DNA from 2 places in the Pseudoalteromonas sp. APC 3691 genome. Region 1 is predicted to be linked to the other one. Evidence: riboswitches for the same ligand, from Rfam matches in the RefSeq annotation. Region 1 holds a riboswitch; the other holds the start of a gene.
What was found. Region 1 has a riboswitch for lysine ahead of lysC (lysine-sensitive aspartokinase 3). Riboswitches for the same ligand answer to the same signal wherever they lie in the genome.

Region 1 (8,282 bases):
CCGTGACAAATTAATCGAATATTAAAGTCTTTTAGTACACTCATTAAGTTCATTTCGTGTTGGCGTAATTGAATCTCAGAGCCAATAAGTGCCACCAATGTTAGGTTGTTTTCTACCGAAACATGGCAAAATTCTGCAAGCTTATCTAGGCATTTTTGATCAAGCTCTGGGCGCGAGGCGTTTTGCGCGTTATCAAGCGTTATAGCCACACTGATTTCTGATGTAGTTACCAAATCTACCGATATATTGTATTCACTTAATAGTGTAAATACGCGTGCTAAAAAGCCGCTTGCTAGTAGCATTTCTGGGCTTTTAAGCGTAAGCAATATTTGGTTTTTACGTTGCGTTACTGCGCGTATACCTGGTTGCTGCGATTTTTCGCGCTCAATCCACGTACCGCCACGCTCTGGCTCGCGGCTAGAACCTACAAACACGTTAATGTGGCTACGGCTCGCTGGTAAAATAGTTGCTGGGTGTAATACTTTTGCGCCAAAGGTTGCCATTTCAGCGGCTTCGTCAAAACTTAAGCGTGCAATAGGCGTCGCTTTTGCGCACAAACGCGGGTCGGTGCTAAAAATGCCCACTACGTCGGTCCAAATATGCACGCTTTTAGCATTGATTGCTTCAGCTAGTAATGCAGCGCTGTAATCAGAACCACCACGTCCAAGCGTTGTGGTTTGGCCGTATTCGTCACTGCCAATAAACCCCTGAGTCACAATGACTTGAGCGTCTAATAACGGAATTAAATGTTCTTTAGCAGCTTGCGCTGTGGCTGCAACATTGGGCGTTGCTTTACCAAATTGGCTGTCGGTTTTAAGCACCTTGCGCACATCAAAGCGATCGGCATTTAAACCTTGTAAACGCAGTACCTGAGCAAACAAATACGACGATAAACGCTCACCAAAGCTAAGTAGCTCGTCGTGTTGCTGATCGGTTGTTAGTGGCTCTTGAGCCAATGTTTGAAATGCTTTTAGGGTTTCGTTAAAGCCAACCGCTAAATCGGCATCTAGCGATAATTCATCTAAAATAGTTTGTTGAATAGCAAGCACGCCATTTATGTGTTCTTGGCGCTCACTAGGAGTAATGCTTGATTTACACAGTGCAACTAAGTGATTAGTTACGCCGGCACTGGCGCTCACGGCAACAATACGTACGCTTTTATCTGCAACAATAATTTCGCTACAGCGACTCATCGCTTCAAAATTTGCAACACTTGTTCCACCAAATTTGGCAACGATGTAATCTGATTTTGCGCCTGATACTGTTTGTGGCACTGATTGGGTAGTCATTTAGTCTCCTTTCGCGGTATCCAAACCGCAATAAAACAAGAAGAACTTGGCAAAGGAATGCTTGAAGATAAGTCCACTGCCAGAAGCTCTCCACCTATATTGGTGACAGTTTTGAGGATTCAGCCCCATAAACCGAAAAACAATGACGACGTACCATTATTTTCCTCGGCGAGTACTTCCCTCCTTAATGATCATCGGCTTTCGTCGCCTAACATTAAGTACCTAAGTATCGCACCTCTTCTGAATGCTTTATTAACCAGTGGCTAATAAAACAAAACCCCACTAAGTAGCGGGGCTTTGAAAGTTATCGTTTAGACGTCTAGCTGTCAAGCATTTAATAATTTATGAGTTAAATAAAACTGCCCATGTAATACGAGCCCGCATATCCAACCGTGTAACAAATTAATAAATGCAGCGATAAACGCAAGTAGCTCATAAAGGTAAGCGCTTTAACTTTACTCATGGCAATAATGCCCGCAGCCGAACCAATAATAAGCATTGAACCGCCCACACCCGTTGCATACGTAAACGACAACCAATGTTGTTGGCTCATTACTATATTGGCTTTTAATAATGCAGCGGTAAGCGGTACGTTATCGACCCCAGCTGATAATATGCCCATTAAGTAGTTTGCGTATTCTGGTGCCATTACCGTGTATAGATCGGTAAATTTACTCAACATACCAATTTCTTTAAGTGCACCTACAAGTAAAAGTACGCCTACAAAAAACAATAATGTGTCGTATTCTATATCGCGAACAAAATCGATTATGTCTTTGTTTATGTCTTTTTTACGCATTAAAAATTGCGCCACTAAAAACATCACTGATAAGCCAAACAAAAAGGTTAATAGAGGCGGTACGCTGTAAATTACACTCAGCGTAAGTGTGCTCACTACGGTAGATAAAAATATAACAGCAATGGTTATGTCGGTTTTTTCAATGCGGGTTTTACCTGCACTAGCAAACTCAACACGCCCTTTCATACCTATAGACAGTAACGCAGCAAGCAGCATAACGCTTGCAAGTGCTGGCGCTATAAGTAGTAATAAATGAGCAATGGTTACTTTGCCATCTAAAAATATCATTAGTGTGGTTACGTCACCTGTTATTAGCGATACCCCACCTGAGTTAACTCCAAACACAATAAGCGTGGCGTATTTAATGAGTTTTTTAGGTTCAAGCTTTAACGACATAACAACCGCAAGCGATATAAGCGTCGCTGTTACGTTATCTGAAATCGACGAAAACAAAAACGCAAAACCACCCACCAAAAACATGAGCTTTTTTTCGCTAATACTTTTTGGCATAACACGGTGCACAATATTTTCTATAAACCCCTTTGAATTTAAATACGCGACAAAGGTCATTGCAGCCATTAAAAATAGCCATAGCGAGGCAATTTCTAAAATATTTTCATTTAAAAGATGTTGAATCGTATCGGGGCTTTGCCCGTGTAGGGGGTATATAAAAAGAAGAATCCAGCAAAGCGTACCAAAAAACAGCGTGGTTTTAGCTTTATTGACATGGATTATATCTTCTATAACGATCAGTAAAAATGCAATCGCTATCAGGGTTAGAATAATCGAGGAAACCATGGTAGTTAAACAACCTTTGATATAGTTTTAAAGAACACACAAATAACATTCCATTTCATGTGCCTATTTTCGGCGCGAATTTTAGCACTGCCTCTATGCAAAAACTATTATTAAATGGTCTTAAAAACGAATACTATATACAAACAAGATTAATTAAAAATACGTAATAATGAGTCTTCTAAAAGAACTCAATAATAAAATACTAGGATGTTGTAACCCCTTATGATCCCAGCTAAAAAGCTGCTAAACACCATAACCGAACATTGGGGTGTATTAGCGCTATTATTTAAACGTTTTAAAATGGCTGACTTTAGCCTAAAAGACGTACAAAACGCGATTAAGCAAAAGCAGCCTACGTGGTCAAACGAACGCATTTATAAAGAAACAAATCGTTTGTTAAACCAAGATATTTTAATTCCACTGGCTAAATCCTCTCAGCTTGAAATAAATCGTGCTATTGCTGATTTTGCTACTTTTTTACTGCAAGAAGAGCATTTAGGTTTAGCGCAAGAAATTAGCGTATTAGTAGATGACCTTGCTCGTTTAGGTAACCGCCTAAATAACGCTGGCGAAATAGAAGACTTTGACGACTTACGACGCTACAGCCGCATTATGGATGATCGGGTGCGTAAAATAATGAAGCTCTATACGCACAACGAAAACGCTATTTTAAATATTGTTGAACAAGCCAAATCAAATAATGCAGTGCAATCGCTGCAAAAGCGTTATAAAGCGGTAATAGAAGCCTTTGACGAATACATAGAGCCAATGCTTGAAATGGTTGATATTCGTGGTGAGTTTCATGCATGTTTTACCCTCATTGAAGAGCAAATAAGTAAGCAAATACTGCACATTGAGCGCTCAGGTAAAGCGTATAACGACAAACGTATGCTGGAGCAATTACGTACCCGTATACTCGAAATGCATTTAATGGGCCGAGAAAGCTTACGTAAAAGTGCCGATATGCTTATGCCACTGCGCGAGGAGCTACGCCGTAATAACTTAATTACTCGCCAAGCAGCCAAAGTACTTGGGCTTGTACGTAAAAATGGCGTAGACAATATGCTAAGTGCTGTGCAACCACATTTTGTAAGCGACGCGCAGCGATATTCGCTTGGTCAGCAACGCCATATTGTGGCTTACATGGCAAGCTTGGTTGAATTTGAACACGAAGAATACCAATTGCCTGACCAGCAAGACGTGCCTGCATTTGTTACGCCTAATATTCCTGACTACAACGATGTTAAAACCAGCTTTGCTAAGCGCTTTAATAAAAAACGCAAAAAGCCGCAGCCCTTGCTGCAATTTTTAGACGAAAGCTACCCAGATCTCGATGCTGACGAAATGCTATTTTTGTATCAAAAATTAGTCAGCGACAGCGATATTAAAATAATTCAAAGCGATGAAAAAGCCCGCGTAAAAATTGCCGGTCAGCACTTTTCTTTATATCCATTTAATTCAGAGCCTCAGCCAGATCCAAAGGCAGGTAAATAAACCATGACACACATAAATTTAGACGAGCTAACCCATCTACAAGCCATTAATAAAAAATTAGTAGCGGGTTATCACATTTGCGAGCAAGACAACGTAATGTGGCAAGAGCTTGACCAACACATAGAAGACTACACCGCCCTATTTACCGCTTTAGGTAACGATTTAAAACACGACAGCCGTGGCTTTTATTATTTTGGTAGCGACGAAAGCACACCCAATATGGGCAAAATATCTCGCGCTATCGCACTCACCATTTACATTTTAATTGAGCACTACGCCAATACGGGTAAAGATCCAATGCGCGCATTGTTTGACGACGTAAACGATTTAGAGCTTATGCAAACGCTGGTGCAAATTAACAAACATTTGTTTGATCAGCTTGAGATATTTTCGGGATCGGATTTGCGTAAAGATGTTTACCTGCGCATGGTGCGCTTAGGTTTAGCCCGTGAAGTAGAAGGCGGCTTTATGCTACAAGCACCAATTCACCGCTACATAGATGCACTCATGGAAGTAAACGAAGAAACCTACATTACAGAGGACGAGGAATGAAAAATCTATACGGACTAAGCAAACTCGCCCTACTTAACACCGCAGGCTATGCAAAATGTGTGATCCCGCTTGATAAAAGCAGCTCTATTTGCGCGCCTAATAACACCGGTAAAAGCTCGGTTATTAACGCCCTGCAGTTTCCGCTTATTAACGATTTACGCTTAACAGAATGGGACGGACACGATTTAGATGAAACCCGTAAGTTTTATTTTTCATCCGATCAGTCGTACATTTTACTAGAAGCTAACTTGCCTCATGGCTCGGTAGTAATAGGCGTGGCAGGCCTTGGTAAAATTGCCGGTTACGCGCATCAGTACTTTTGTTATCAAGGAAAGCTTGATTTAGAGCAGTACACGCAAGGTAAAACTATTATTAAATTTACCAAGCTGTTCAACCATTTAAAATCGCTTAACTACAACCCTATTGAGCTTAAAGCACAAGAGCTCAACGCGCTGTTGACTGGCGGCGCAACGGCTTTTGACGGCGACATTAACCTAAAAATGATCCCGCTAAATAATGTACAAGACTCTTCTATTTATAAAGAAATATTTAGACGTATTCTTAACTTACACAAATTAGGCGCAAGCGACGTAAAACGCTTTATGCTACGCGTGTTTGAACGCCATATGTCGAACTCTAAAGTCGACTTTTATGAAGTATGGCGTCGCTCATTTGATAAAGTAAACCGCTCAAAACGCGAATTAAAAGCCCTTGAGTCAATGCAAGAGCCAATAGCCGCGCTTGAATCAATGCTTGAAAACCAAACCGTGCTTAAAGGTAAATTAGCGGCGTATGCGCCTAAAATTGACCAAGCACTGATTGATTTTGACACTTATCAAGAGTCGCAACTCTCTGAGCTTGCCATAGCCCTTGAAGATATAGAGCACGAAAAACACGAGTTTGAGCAAAAACAAAGCCTATACGTACAGCAATCGCGTGATATAGAGCGCAGACAAACTCAAATTGAGCAGTGGTTTTTAGATTACGATGCGCTTAAAAGCGAGTTTGAACTGGTAAATAAAGCCACGCTTAAAACCAGCCTGACTCAATTAAAGCAAGATTACGAGTCGCTTTCGCACTCTATAACCAGCGCACAAGGGCAAAGCCTACACACGCTTGACTACCGCATCAGCGAAACACAAAAACAAATTAAGAGCTTAAAGCTGCAACTTAAAAATCTTGAATTTAATTTGTTTACCCGCATGCGCGAAGACCTCTCGTTAAAAGAAGTAGAAGAAATATCGCGCATTTTAAACCCAGATATTCTCTCGTTTGCAACCACCACTAATGGCGATATAACCATTGATGACGAAGACGCGTTTGGGGAATTTTTATCGCTATTAAGTGAAAACGTTAAAGGCGGCGTATTAACGCTACCAGGTGCGAGCATTAAGCTTAAAAAGCTCTCGCCTGTGCAAATGCAAAGCGGCGAAAACAAAGAGCAATTAACCGCTCAGCTCAGTGCACTTGAGCATTCACTTAAAGAGTTTAAACAACAACGCGATGTTGCTGCAAACGTTGCCGACAAGCAAAAAGAAAAAGACGCGTTATACGATGAGCTTATGAGCGCAGAAAGCGCCCTAAAACGCTTAGAGCAGTTTGATGTAATGCAGCAATCGGTTGAAGCGCAAGCCATGCTAAAAGAGCAGTTATTAGCTGAGCGCGAACAAATTGACGACTACCTGCAAGATATTCAAAAAAATAGTGGCTCAATTGCCGATCGCCGCTCGTTAATTAAATCGAAACAAGAGCAAATTAATCGCCAAACTGAGCGCTTACGCCAAGTTAAGAGCGAGCGAATTGACCACACGCTTGATTTATACAGCGGTAAAGTAACCCCGTATATGATTGATATTACAGTCGACTTTGATAACTTAAGCGACCTTGTTCATCACTTTAATAAAGACTGCCAAGAGCTGCGTAATTTTGACATAAACGTACGTAATACCTATTTGCATGTATATAATGCGGGTATTACTAAATTCGACAACGAAAACGACGAATATACTAAATACCAAAAGCTAATAAGCGCCTTTCATAATATTGATAACGAACGCGATGCTGTTGAACGCCAAGCACGCGTTGCGCTTACCGAAGTGGCTGCAACTATTAAAGGCTTGCGAGAAGATTTAGACCGCCTTCGCCGCGAAATGAACAGCTTTAATAAAGGCATAAGCCAGCACCGTATTTCAAACCTGCAAGCGTTTAAAATTAACGTAATACCGCGCAAAATGCTGGTTGATAGTATAGATACCATTATCAGCACGTCGCATCAGTTTGAGCAAGGTGACACGCTTGATTTACTTAGCCAAGAACCGTACAGCGAAAGTGCGGTAAACGAAGCAAAAGATCACTTAATTAAACTCGCATCAGATAAAGCGGGCTTAACACTTACCGATTTATTTGATATTCGATTTGAAGTAGTTAACCGCGCAGGTGAAACCGAACACTTTGAAAAAATAGATTCGGCGGGTTCAAACGGCACACGTATTACGATTAAGTTATTATGTGGCATGTTGTTTATTCGTTACTTATTAAGCGATCAGGAACAAAACCTATACCGTATACCAATTTATATAGATGAAGCGGCCGACATTGACCCACAAAATCAAAAAGCGATTATAGAAACCGCACTAAGCTTTGGCTTTGTGCCTATATTTGCCTCAGTTAAGCCGCAAATAAGTTGTGACTACATTGTGCCTATTCGCTCGGTAAAAGACGGTGCACAAAACTGGGTAGATGAAAAAGATTGGATTGAAGTTGAACACAATTAATTGGCCGTTAAGGCTCGACTATTAGACTAATATTTAGGACGTTTAAATAATACACATTTAAACTATGTGTGTTATTTTGAATTAATGCATTTTATTGGAGCAAACGTAATGAAAAATATACTTATTGTTGCAGCGCTAGCACTTCTTACAGCCTGTACACAAACCCCTGATTGGGATTACGATAAATCAGCCAACTTTAGTAATTTTAAAACATTTGCTTGGGTAGAAAACGCCAGCCTAACTAAAGACACAAATAACTACCAAATTAATGGCCTAATGGAAAAACGTGTTCGCACTGCCGTTAACGCTGAGCTGAGCCAAACACTAGGTATGAGCTTAGTTGATGCAGCAGATGCTGATGTACTTGTTAACTATCATGCATCGGTTGATAAAGAGCTTGAAGTAGATACATTTAATGTAAACTACCGCCCGCATTGGGGTTATTGGGGTACTGGTTTTCAACGTGATACAACCTCGCGTGAATACGAAGTGGGCACACTGATTATTGATATTGTAGACCGTGAATCAAACCAACTAGTATGGCGCGGCGCGAAAGAAGGTCGATTAAAGAAAAAC
Region 2 (8,282 bases), on a different contig from region 1:
TAAATACAGTAACTGAGATCTTTTCAGCAACAGCTGGTTTATTAGTAAACCACTGCGCATTTGCCCAAGACTCAATAATTTGCTTAGCGAATGTATTACCCGCTTTTGCTTTTTCTTCAACATCGTAGAACGCATCAAACATAAGTAATGTATTTGAAAGGCCTTTAACTACGATTGGTGCAAGTGTTTCGTCATCAAGTAGGTCAATCATTGGCGCGATATTGTAACCGCCCAGCATTGTACCTAATAATTCTGCCGCTTTTTCTTTAGAAACAAGTGGAGAATTAGCTTCACCTTTAGCTACAGCTGCTAAAAATCCCGCTTTAATATAAGCAGCATCATCAACACCAGCTGGTATACGCTGAATGAACAAATCTAAAATGAATTCTTCTTCACCTGCAGGTGGGTTTTTTATTAATTCAATAAGATCAGCAGTTTGCTGAGCATCTAATGGCGCTGGTACGATACCTAACGCGGCACGTTCTTCTACGTGTTTACGATATTCTTGTAGCACAATATTGCCCTCTTGGTGACGTGAAAGTATCCGGTAGCGCTTTGGGCGCGAATAAGTTACCCAATACTTATAGTATTCTAACGCGTAATTATAAAGCTTTTATGGATAGATGAAAATCCATCCAGTTGCGCAACTGATTATACCGATTATAAATACTATGAATAGTGGTTGTGGTAAAAACTATTTTCATGAATACTTGTTAAGTAAGAATCATTACTGTTTATAAATATGCTCACTTTAATACACACATAAAAAAACCCAGCCGAAGCTGGGTTTTTCATAGATAAATAACTATTAACGCTTAACTTTTACTTTCTCTACTGTAGTCAATTGCGCTTCAACACGACGGTTTTCTGCGTTTGCAGCACGTGTGTTTGCTGGGTTCTTAAGGCGTGTTTCGCCGTAACCCATAGTAGAAATACGTGATTTTTTAATACCGTCTTTCGATAATTCAGCTGCTACATCTTTAGCACGCTTTTCAGAAAGCGATTGGTTATAAGTTGCATCACCAGGAGCAGAAGCATGACCTTCTAATACTACAGTTACTTCACTGTTCTCTTTCATGAAATTAGCAACTTGCTTGATATCATCGAAGAATTTATTTGGTACATCAGCAACGTCATGAGGGAAAGTCACTAATAACTTTACAGTTACTTCTTTATCTTCGTATACAGTACAACCTTTAGCATCAACAGCATCTACCATTGGAGTGTTAGCACACTCGTCGTTAGCGTCAATAACACCATCGTTATCACTGTCTGATGGAGCTGCAGCAACAGGTTCTGGAGCAGCCTGAACTGGCTCTGCTGGCGAAGAGTTCTGACCAAATAAGTAGTTAATACCTAATTTAGCACCTACGTCAGTGTAACCACGGTCAAGACCTTGGTATACAGATGTTTCAGCGTTAACAAATAAGCCATCTGTAATGAAATGTTGGTAACCAACACCTGCATTTAAGAACGTATTATCTGTAGCTACTTGCATTTCCTTAACACCGAATAAACCGTAGAAAGGGCCGCCACCAAAGTGGTAAAGAGCATCAATACCGTAACGTTCGCCATCAACATCGTCACGATTACCATTTGGGATCGGAGCTGCTAAAAATGCGTTAAAATCCATGTCAGCATACTCAAGGCGTGCGCTCCAGTAATCACTGAAACGGTAACCAACTTCAGCACCCCAACTTGCAGACTCATTAACTTCTAAGTCTTGGTACATGTTTAAATTTTTCCAAGATGCGTCGTAGTAATCACCAAACACACCAATGTAGAAACCTTCTTCTTTATCTGCAGCAAATGTAGATGCGCTAGTTGCAGCCAACGCGATAGCGATTGTAAGTGATTTTAATTTCATTGTTTTCTTCCCATTTTTAACAACTAATAAATTGTAGCTAATCAATACTAGCTCAATCAGTTTTATATAGACTAACTGAGCCTTTGTTAATCAATACTTAACGAAAAATAAAGTTTATAACTTTTTTCAATACCCTGTAACAACACACAACCACTTACTATAGGCGAAATTAAAACTTTATTGAAAAATAAGTATAGTAGTTTTTGTAGATTAGTATTGAGCAAGGAATGTAAAGCAATTAAATAAAATACACTTAGTATATGCACAGAAATATTGCCTCACTTTAATTCGGCGCATAATACCACCTGATCTTGCATTCCCAAACATATATGCTCACATTTGGTTGAAAAATGACTCTTTTGAATCATGTAGTTACATTGATTTCTAATAGTTAAGTACCACAAAAAGTCTGGTAATCATTATCATTTATCGGTGCAGCCTGAAACTCTGATAGCTTTTCATCATCAGAATACGGGTTATCCGCTATTCTCATAAAGCGCTGTAGCAACTCACTAGACCCTGCAGCATTATACTCTGCAATTATTTTTTCGATCACATGATTACGAGGAATTACACGAGGATTTGCCGCTCTCATTACTTCATAACTATTATCGTCGGTTAAGCTTACCCACTTAGCTCTCCATTCAATTAGCGACTCAGGTATTACTGTTTCTTCTTTTAAGGATTCAGTAAGCGCATCGAAGGTATTGGTGTAATCGAGCTGGTTATCTTTTAATAGTGTTAGCAACTCTGCGATTAACTCGCCATCACTGCAGCTAGATTCATTTAAACCCAGTTTTTGTTCCCACATAGCAGTAAACTCAATATTAAATTGCTCAGCAAAGCTATTAATGTATGGCGTCATTAACGTAACAGCCTGCTCGTCATCATCATTAATAAGTGGTATTAAACTCTCGGCCAAGCGTGCGCAGTTCCAGTTAGCTATATTAGGTTGATTACCGAATGCATAGCGGCCTTGTTTGTCTATAGAGCTAAATACGGTATCAAAATCAAAGCTATTCATCATGGCACACGGACCGTAATCAATGGTCTCTCCGCTAACTAGTGTATTATCTGTATTCATTACTCCGTGAATAAAGCCAACACGCATCCAGCTCACAACTAGCTTAACTTGGTTTTTAATCACAGCGCCTAAAAATGCTAAATAGCGCTGTGGTCCTGTGTCGGTTATTTCTGGATAATGTCGCTCTATAGCTAAATCAGCTAAATTTTTAAGCCCTTCAACATCGCCTTGCGTCGCTAAATATTGAAACGAGCCAACGCGAATATGACTGGTTGCTAAACGAGTAACTATTGCGCCTGCTTGTGGTGGGTTACGATAAACCGTTTCACCGCTGCCAACGACCGCTAAACATCGGGTAGTTTTAATGCCTAGTGCATGCATTGCTTCGCTCATTACGTATTCACGAATAGCGGGCCCAAGTGCACAACGGCCATCACCCCCTCTTGAATAAGGAGTAGCGCCAGAGCCCTTCAATTGAATATCCCATAACTGGTTTTCATTGTCAGTAACAGCCCCTAATAAGTGGGCTCGTCCGTCACCTAAACGTGGTGAAAAATGTCCAAATTGGTGCCCAGAGTAACCAAGTGCTACTGCAGGAATCGCCTGCTTTTCATTACCGCTAAAAGTATTAGCACGTAAATCATCAGCGACATTAATATTAAACTGTTTTGCTAAGCTCTCGTTCCACAGCAATAACTGAGGGGAGGCAACACTTGCAGGGAAATCTTCAATCGCGAAGTTTTCCGCAATATCTGTGTATCTTGGCACTAATTTCATGGTAATTCCTATTATTGCTGACTTATACCCACGCGGTTATCACCTACACCATAGGCCACAATTAAGCTTAGCTCTTGCATACTTAAACCACTTTGCTTTTGCATTTCATTAAAAAAGGCTTGGGCTGCACTCAGTGATTTTTTGGTTTGTAAGCCGCCGTCTATAATTTTATGAGCACGCAAATAATTCTCTACATCGCGTGATAGTAAAAAAGTATCTTTACCAAGTGCTCGTAGCGCATAAGGCCCTGTATTTCCGCCTAAACGCGAACCATGCTTTTTTAAATACGCCCATAAACCAATAATATCGTCTGTTGGCCAACTAGCGACAAACTGGCTAAAACTGCCATGTTCTTGTGCTATTTCGTGGATCATGTAAGCATTTTCGGTAATTGTTTTTACTTTTTTATAGTTACGAACAATTCGCTCATCCGTTGCTTTTTGTTCCAGCATATCGGGTGGCATCATTAATAACTTATCAACGCTAAAATCCCAAAAAACCTCTCTAAAGCCTGCCCACTTATTATTTATGACTGACCAATAAAAGCCGCTTTGAAATACTTTTCGAGTAAATTCTTCAAGCCAATCGTCGTCACTTAACGTGCTTAGTTGTTTTTTAGATAGCGGTTTTGCAAGTAATAACTTAAGCATTTTTTCAGAGCCTTTTCGCTCTACCGCTCGCTTATAAATATCGCTAAATTTTTCCATACTAATTAAATACCTCACTACTTATATTGCTAGTGTACGAGAAAAGCACCTAATACGTAACCACCCCTCTTTTCGATGAATTAATCTGTATTTAGTCGCTTGACACCTAGACGGCTAAAATGCTTTAATCGCCGTAATTACCCTATTTAAATTGCACAGGTTTGTAAGTTTTACTCTATAAACAGGTGCAAAGGGCTAGAAGAGGTGCGTTATTCAGGTAGCGTATGTTAGGAGCGCAAACTCCAGTGAGCATACGTGAGGGGAATTAACGCCGAGAAGTAATCACTTTTGCGAAGTGTTTATTTCGGGCGACTAGGTTGAACCCTAGCGACTGTCACCAATAGCTGCTTATAACAAGCAGCTTATTAGTTTGGTGGAGAGCTTCTGGTCTTAAATATTAAGGCCGTGCGCCCTATTATTTTAAGCCCATTCGCTCTTCGAATTATTAGTTCGAACGATGTTAATGCGGCTCCTTCCATAAAGCTTTTTAACTCTTCGAATAATACCAATTACATTAAATTAGTTATCGCTAAAATGATCACGTTTTTAATAAAATTGGTACAAATTATAAGTTCGTGAGAGATGATCAACAACTTCAATTTAAACGACTACTCACTGTGGACCGCGCTCGTTACGCCATTTGATCAACACGGCGATGTTGACTACAACACGTTAACTAAGCTGGTTAGCGAGCAAGAAGCGGCACATAACGGTATTCTACTACTTGGTAGTACGGGCGAAGGCTTGGCGCTAACGCAAGAAGAGCAGCAAGCCATTGTTGAACACGTATGCCAGCTAAAACCAGCGGTACCATTAATGGTTGCTGTGGGTGGTAGTAACTTAAAGCAACAAATTGAGTGGGTTAACTATTGTAATACACTACCCATTCATAGCTTTTTACTTGGCTCACCCCTTTATGCAAAGCCCGGCGCTATAGGCCAAACTCATTGGTTTGAAAGCCTACTTAATGCAAGCGCTCACCCGTGTATGCTTTATAACGTACCGGGGCGCAGTGCTGTTAGCATCCCAACGGCAACAATTCAAAACTTACAAAACAATAAAAATTTATGGGCGTTAAAAGAAGCGAGCGGCAGCATTGCTCAGTTTGAAGCTTACCGCCAAGCTGCGCCTAATTTAGCTATTTTTAGTGGCGACGATGCGCTAATGCCTTATTTTGCACAAGCAGGTGCAAAAGGCTTAGTGTCGGTAGCTGCAAATGCATGGCCCGCACAAACTCACGAGTTTGTTAAACGCAGTTTAAGTGGTCAACATCCTAATTTATTTGCTCAGTGGACTAGTGCCATTAATAGCCTATTTGCTGTCGCAAATCCCATTCCCGTAAAGGTATTGATGCATTTACAAGGCCGCTTAAGCAGCCCGCAACTTCGTCCACCTTTAACACACCTTGAGTTAACTCAAACCGATTGCATCACAACTGCAAACAACACCATTTTATCTTGGCATTAAATACAGGTTTTTATAATGAGCTGGTTAGAACTATTAAATAATTTAGAATCGGGCGCAGTACGCGCAGCATCACAAAACGAAAGCGGCCAATGGCAAGCTAACGTAGAAGTAAAAAAAGGCATTTTAGAAGCCTTTAAAAATGGCACTAATACTGAGTTTGCAGGCGGTTTTGTTGATAAACACAACTTAGCTCCACAAGAGTTTAGTACTGATGATGGCGTGCGTATGGTGCCGGGTGGCTCTAGTGTTCGCCGTGGTGCTTATGTTGCTAAAGGCACGATTATTATGCCACCAGCGTATGTAAACATCGGTGCATATATCGACGAAGGCACAATGGTAGATAGCCACGCATTAGTTGGCTCGTGTGCACAAGTAGGTAAAAACGTACATTTAAGTGCAGCAGTGCAGCTTGGTGGTGTACTTGAGCCAATTGGTGCAAGCCCAGTAGTTGTCGAAGACGATGCATTTATTGGCGCAGGCTGCGTTATTGTTGAAGGTGTAGTCATTAAAAAAGGCGCAGTGCTTGCACCAGGCGTGCGTTTATCTGCGACTATTCCAGTTTACGACTGCGTAAACGAGCGCCAACTAGATAAAGGCGAGCCTATTCCTGAATATGCCATTGTAATACCGGGCTCTCGTCCTGCGTCAAACGAATGGGCACGTAAGCAAGGTCTAAGTATGTCGTGTGCGTTAATTGTCAAATACCGCGACGAACAAAGCGATGCATCATTATTACTTGAAGAGGTTTTACGATAATGAGCTTTTTGAGCACGCCTATCAAAACTGCTGTAAATACTATTACACAACAACTTGATACACCTTTTTTTGTTTACGACTTAGATAAACTAAACACGCATCTTGCGCGTTTAGTTGCACAAACCGACGTAAAACTTTGGTACGCCGTAAAAGCAAACCCACTGTCTAAAATTATTCAAAGCTTAGACAACGCCGGTTTTAATTTTGACGTAGCAAGTAAAGGTGAGCTTGAGCAAGTATTAGCACAAGGTATTAGCTCACAGCGCGTGCTCAACACGGGGCCTGCAAAAAGCCCCAAACAAATTAAACACTTTATTGAGCGCGGCGTACGTATATTTGTAGCCGAAAGCCTCAATCAAGTCCGTTGGTTAAACCAACAAGCACAACTACAAAACACGCAGTTACAAGTACTTTTACGTGTACAGTTGCGCTGGCCTGAAGGTGAAAAAAACCCATTGGGTGGCGACAGCCTTACCCCATTTGGTTTGGGTTGTGATGAGTGGCAAGCACTCAATGTAGCTGACTACCCTGCGCTTAAATTTGACGGCCTGCATATTTTTCAGTGGGGCAACATGCTTAGCACGCAAAAGCTAAGCGACTTGTGGTCACAAATGATTGCACCTCTTAGCCAACTTGCCAGCGATTTAAATATTAGCCTTAAGATTCTCGATTTAGGCGGCGGTTTAGGTATTCCTTATACACAAAACGAAGCAACACTTGATTGGGATGACTTAATTGCTGCGCTCGCTAAAATTAAAAATGATGCGGGTGTAGAAGAGCTATGGATGGAACTTGGTCGCTATGCCGTTGGCGAATGCGGTCATTACGCAAACCCAGTAGTAGAGCGCAAACAAAACTACAATCAAGAACAAGTAATTTTAAGCGGCGGTATAAATCACTTATTACGCCCTGCTGTTACCAGCCAAGATTTCCCTGCTGCGTTACTGCGTGAATCCAGTGCAAAAACTCAAGCGGTCACTTTATACGGCCCACTTTGTACAGCGCTTGATTGCTTGGGTGAACATAACTTACCAAGCGATTTAAATGAGTACGACTGGCTAGTGTTTAGCCAATGCGGTGCTTACGGCTTTACCGAAAGTATGCCGTATTTTTTATGCCATGAGCTAGCTGGCGAGTACACCTTGCAAAACGGTACACTTACCTGTGTTCGCCAAGCCGAAAATGCCAGCCACTACTTAAGGTAATAATCATGAGTAATACAACACACATTAGCCAAGAGAACATTGTAGTAGGGGAAGTTGCAAACGGCTTACCACTTACAATTCCTGTGTATCGTTTAAAAGGTGATGGCACAGGGCCAAGTGTTTACATTCAGGCCAATATGCATGGCGCTGAAGTGCAAGGTAACGCAGTTATTTTTCAGCTGCTTGAGCAATTAAAACACCTTAACCTTAGTGGCGATATTACCCTTGTACCTTATGCAAATCCGATTGGTTGTAATCAAAAATCTGGCGAGTTTACCCTTGGCAGGTTCGATCCGATTACGGGCACTAATTGGAATCGCATGTATCACTACAATAAAAATTTAGTGGCACAGTTTGCACAAAATCATACTCAGTATGACGACGCTACATTAAAAAGTAACTTCAAACAGGCACTTATTGACGAAGTAGACAGCAAACTTAACGGCCCTGTTTATTTACTCAATACGGGTAAACGCATT

Region 2: another riboswitch for lysine. It lies ahead of dapA (4-hydroxy-tetrahydrodipicolinate synthase); the one in region 1 lies ahead of lysC (lysine-sensitive aspartokinase 3).

Annotation. Positions count from the first base shown of each region.
Region 1 covers NZ_JASDCB010000023.1:256-8,537, forward strand. The annotation lists gene lysC (lysine-sensitive aspartokinase 3) at 1-1,289, opposite strand, end outside; lysine riboswitch at 1,365-1,537, opposite strand; gene nhaD (sodium:proton antiporter NhaD) at 1,639-2,886, opposite strand; gene QL998_RS09365 (hypothetical protein) at 3,109-4,380, shown strand; gene QL998_RS09370 (hypothetical protein) at 4,384-4,932, shown strand; gene QL998_RS09375 (ATPase) at 4,929-7,706, shown strand; gene QL998_RS09380 (DUF4136 domain-containing protein) at 7,815-8,282, shown strand, end outside.
Region 2 covers NZ_JASDCB010000010.1:26,924-35,205, forward strand. The annotation lists gene acnB (bifunctional aconitate hydratase 2/2-methylisocitrate dehydratase) at 1-514, opposite strand, end outside; gene QL998_RS05195 (OmpA family protein) at 809-1,867, opposite strand; gene QL998_RS05200 (protein adenylyltransferase SelO family protein) at 2,259-3,668, opposite strand; gene QL998_RS05205 (DNA-3-methyladenine glycosylase I) at 3,680-4,375, opposite strand; lysine riboswitch at 4,567-4,767, shown strand; gene dapA (4-hydroxy-tetrahydrodipicolinate synthase) at 4,958-5,842, shown strand; gene QL998_RS05215 (2,3,4,5-tetrahydropyridine-2,6-dicarboxylate N-succinyltransferase) at 5,858-6,598, shown strand; gene QL998_RS05220 (PLP-dependent decarboxylase) at 6,598-7,803, shown strand; gene QL998_RS05225 (succinylglutamate desuccinylase/aspartoacylase family protein) at 7,809-8,282, shown strand, end outside.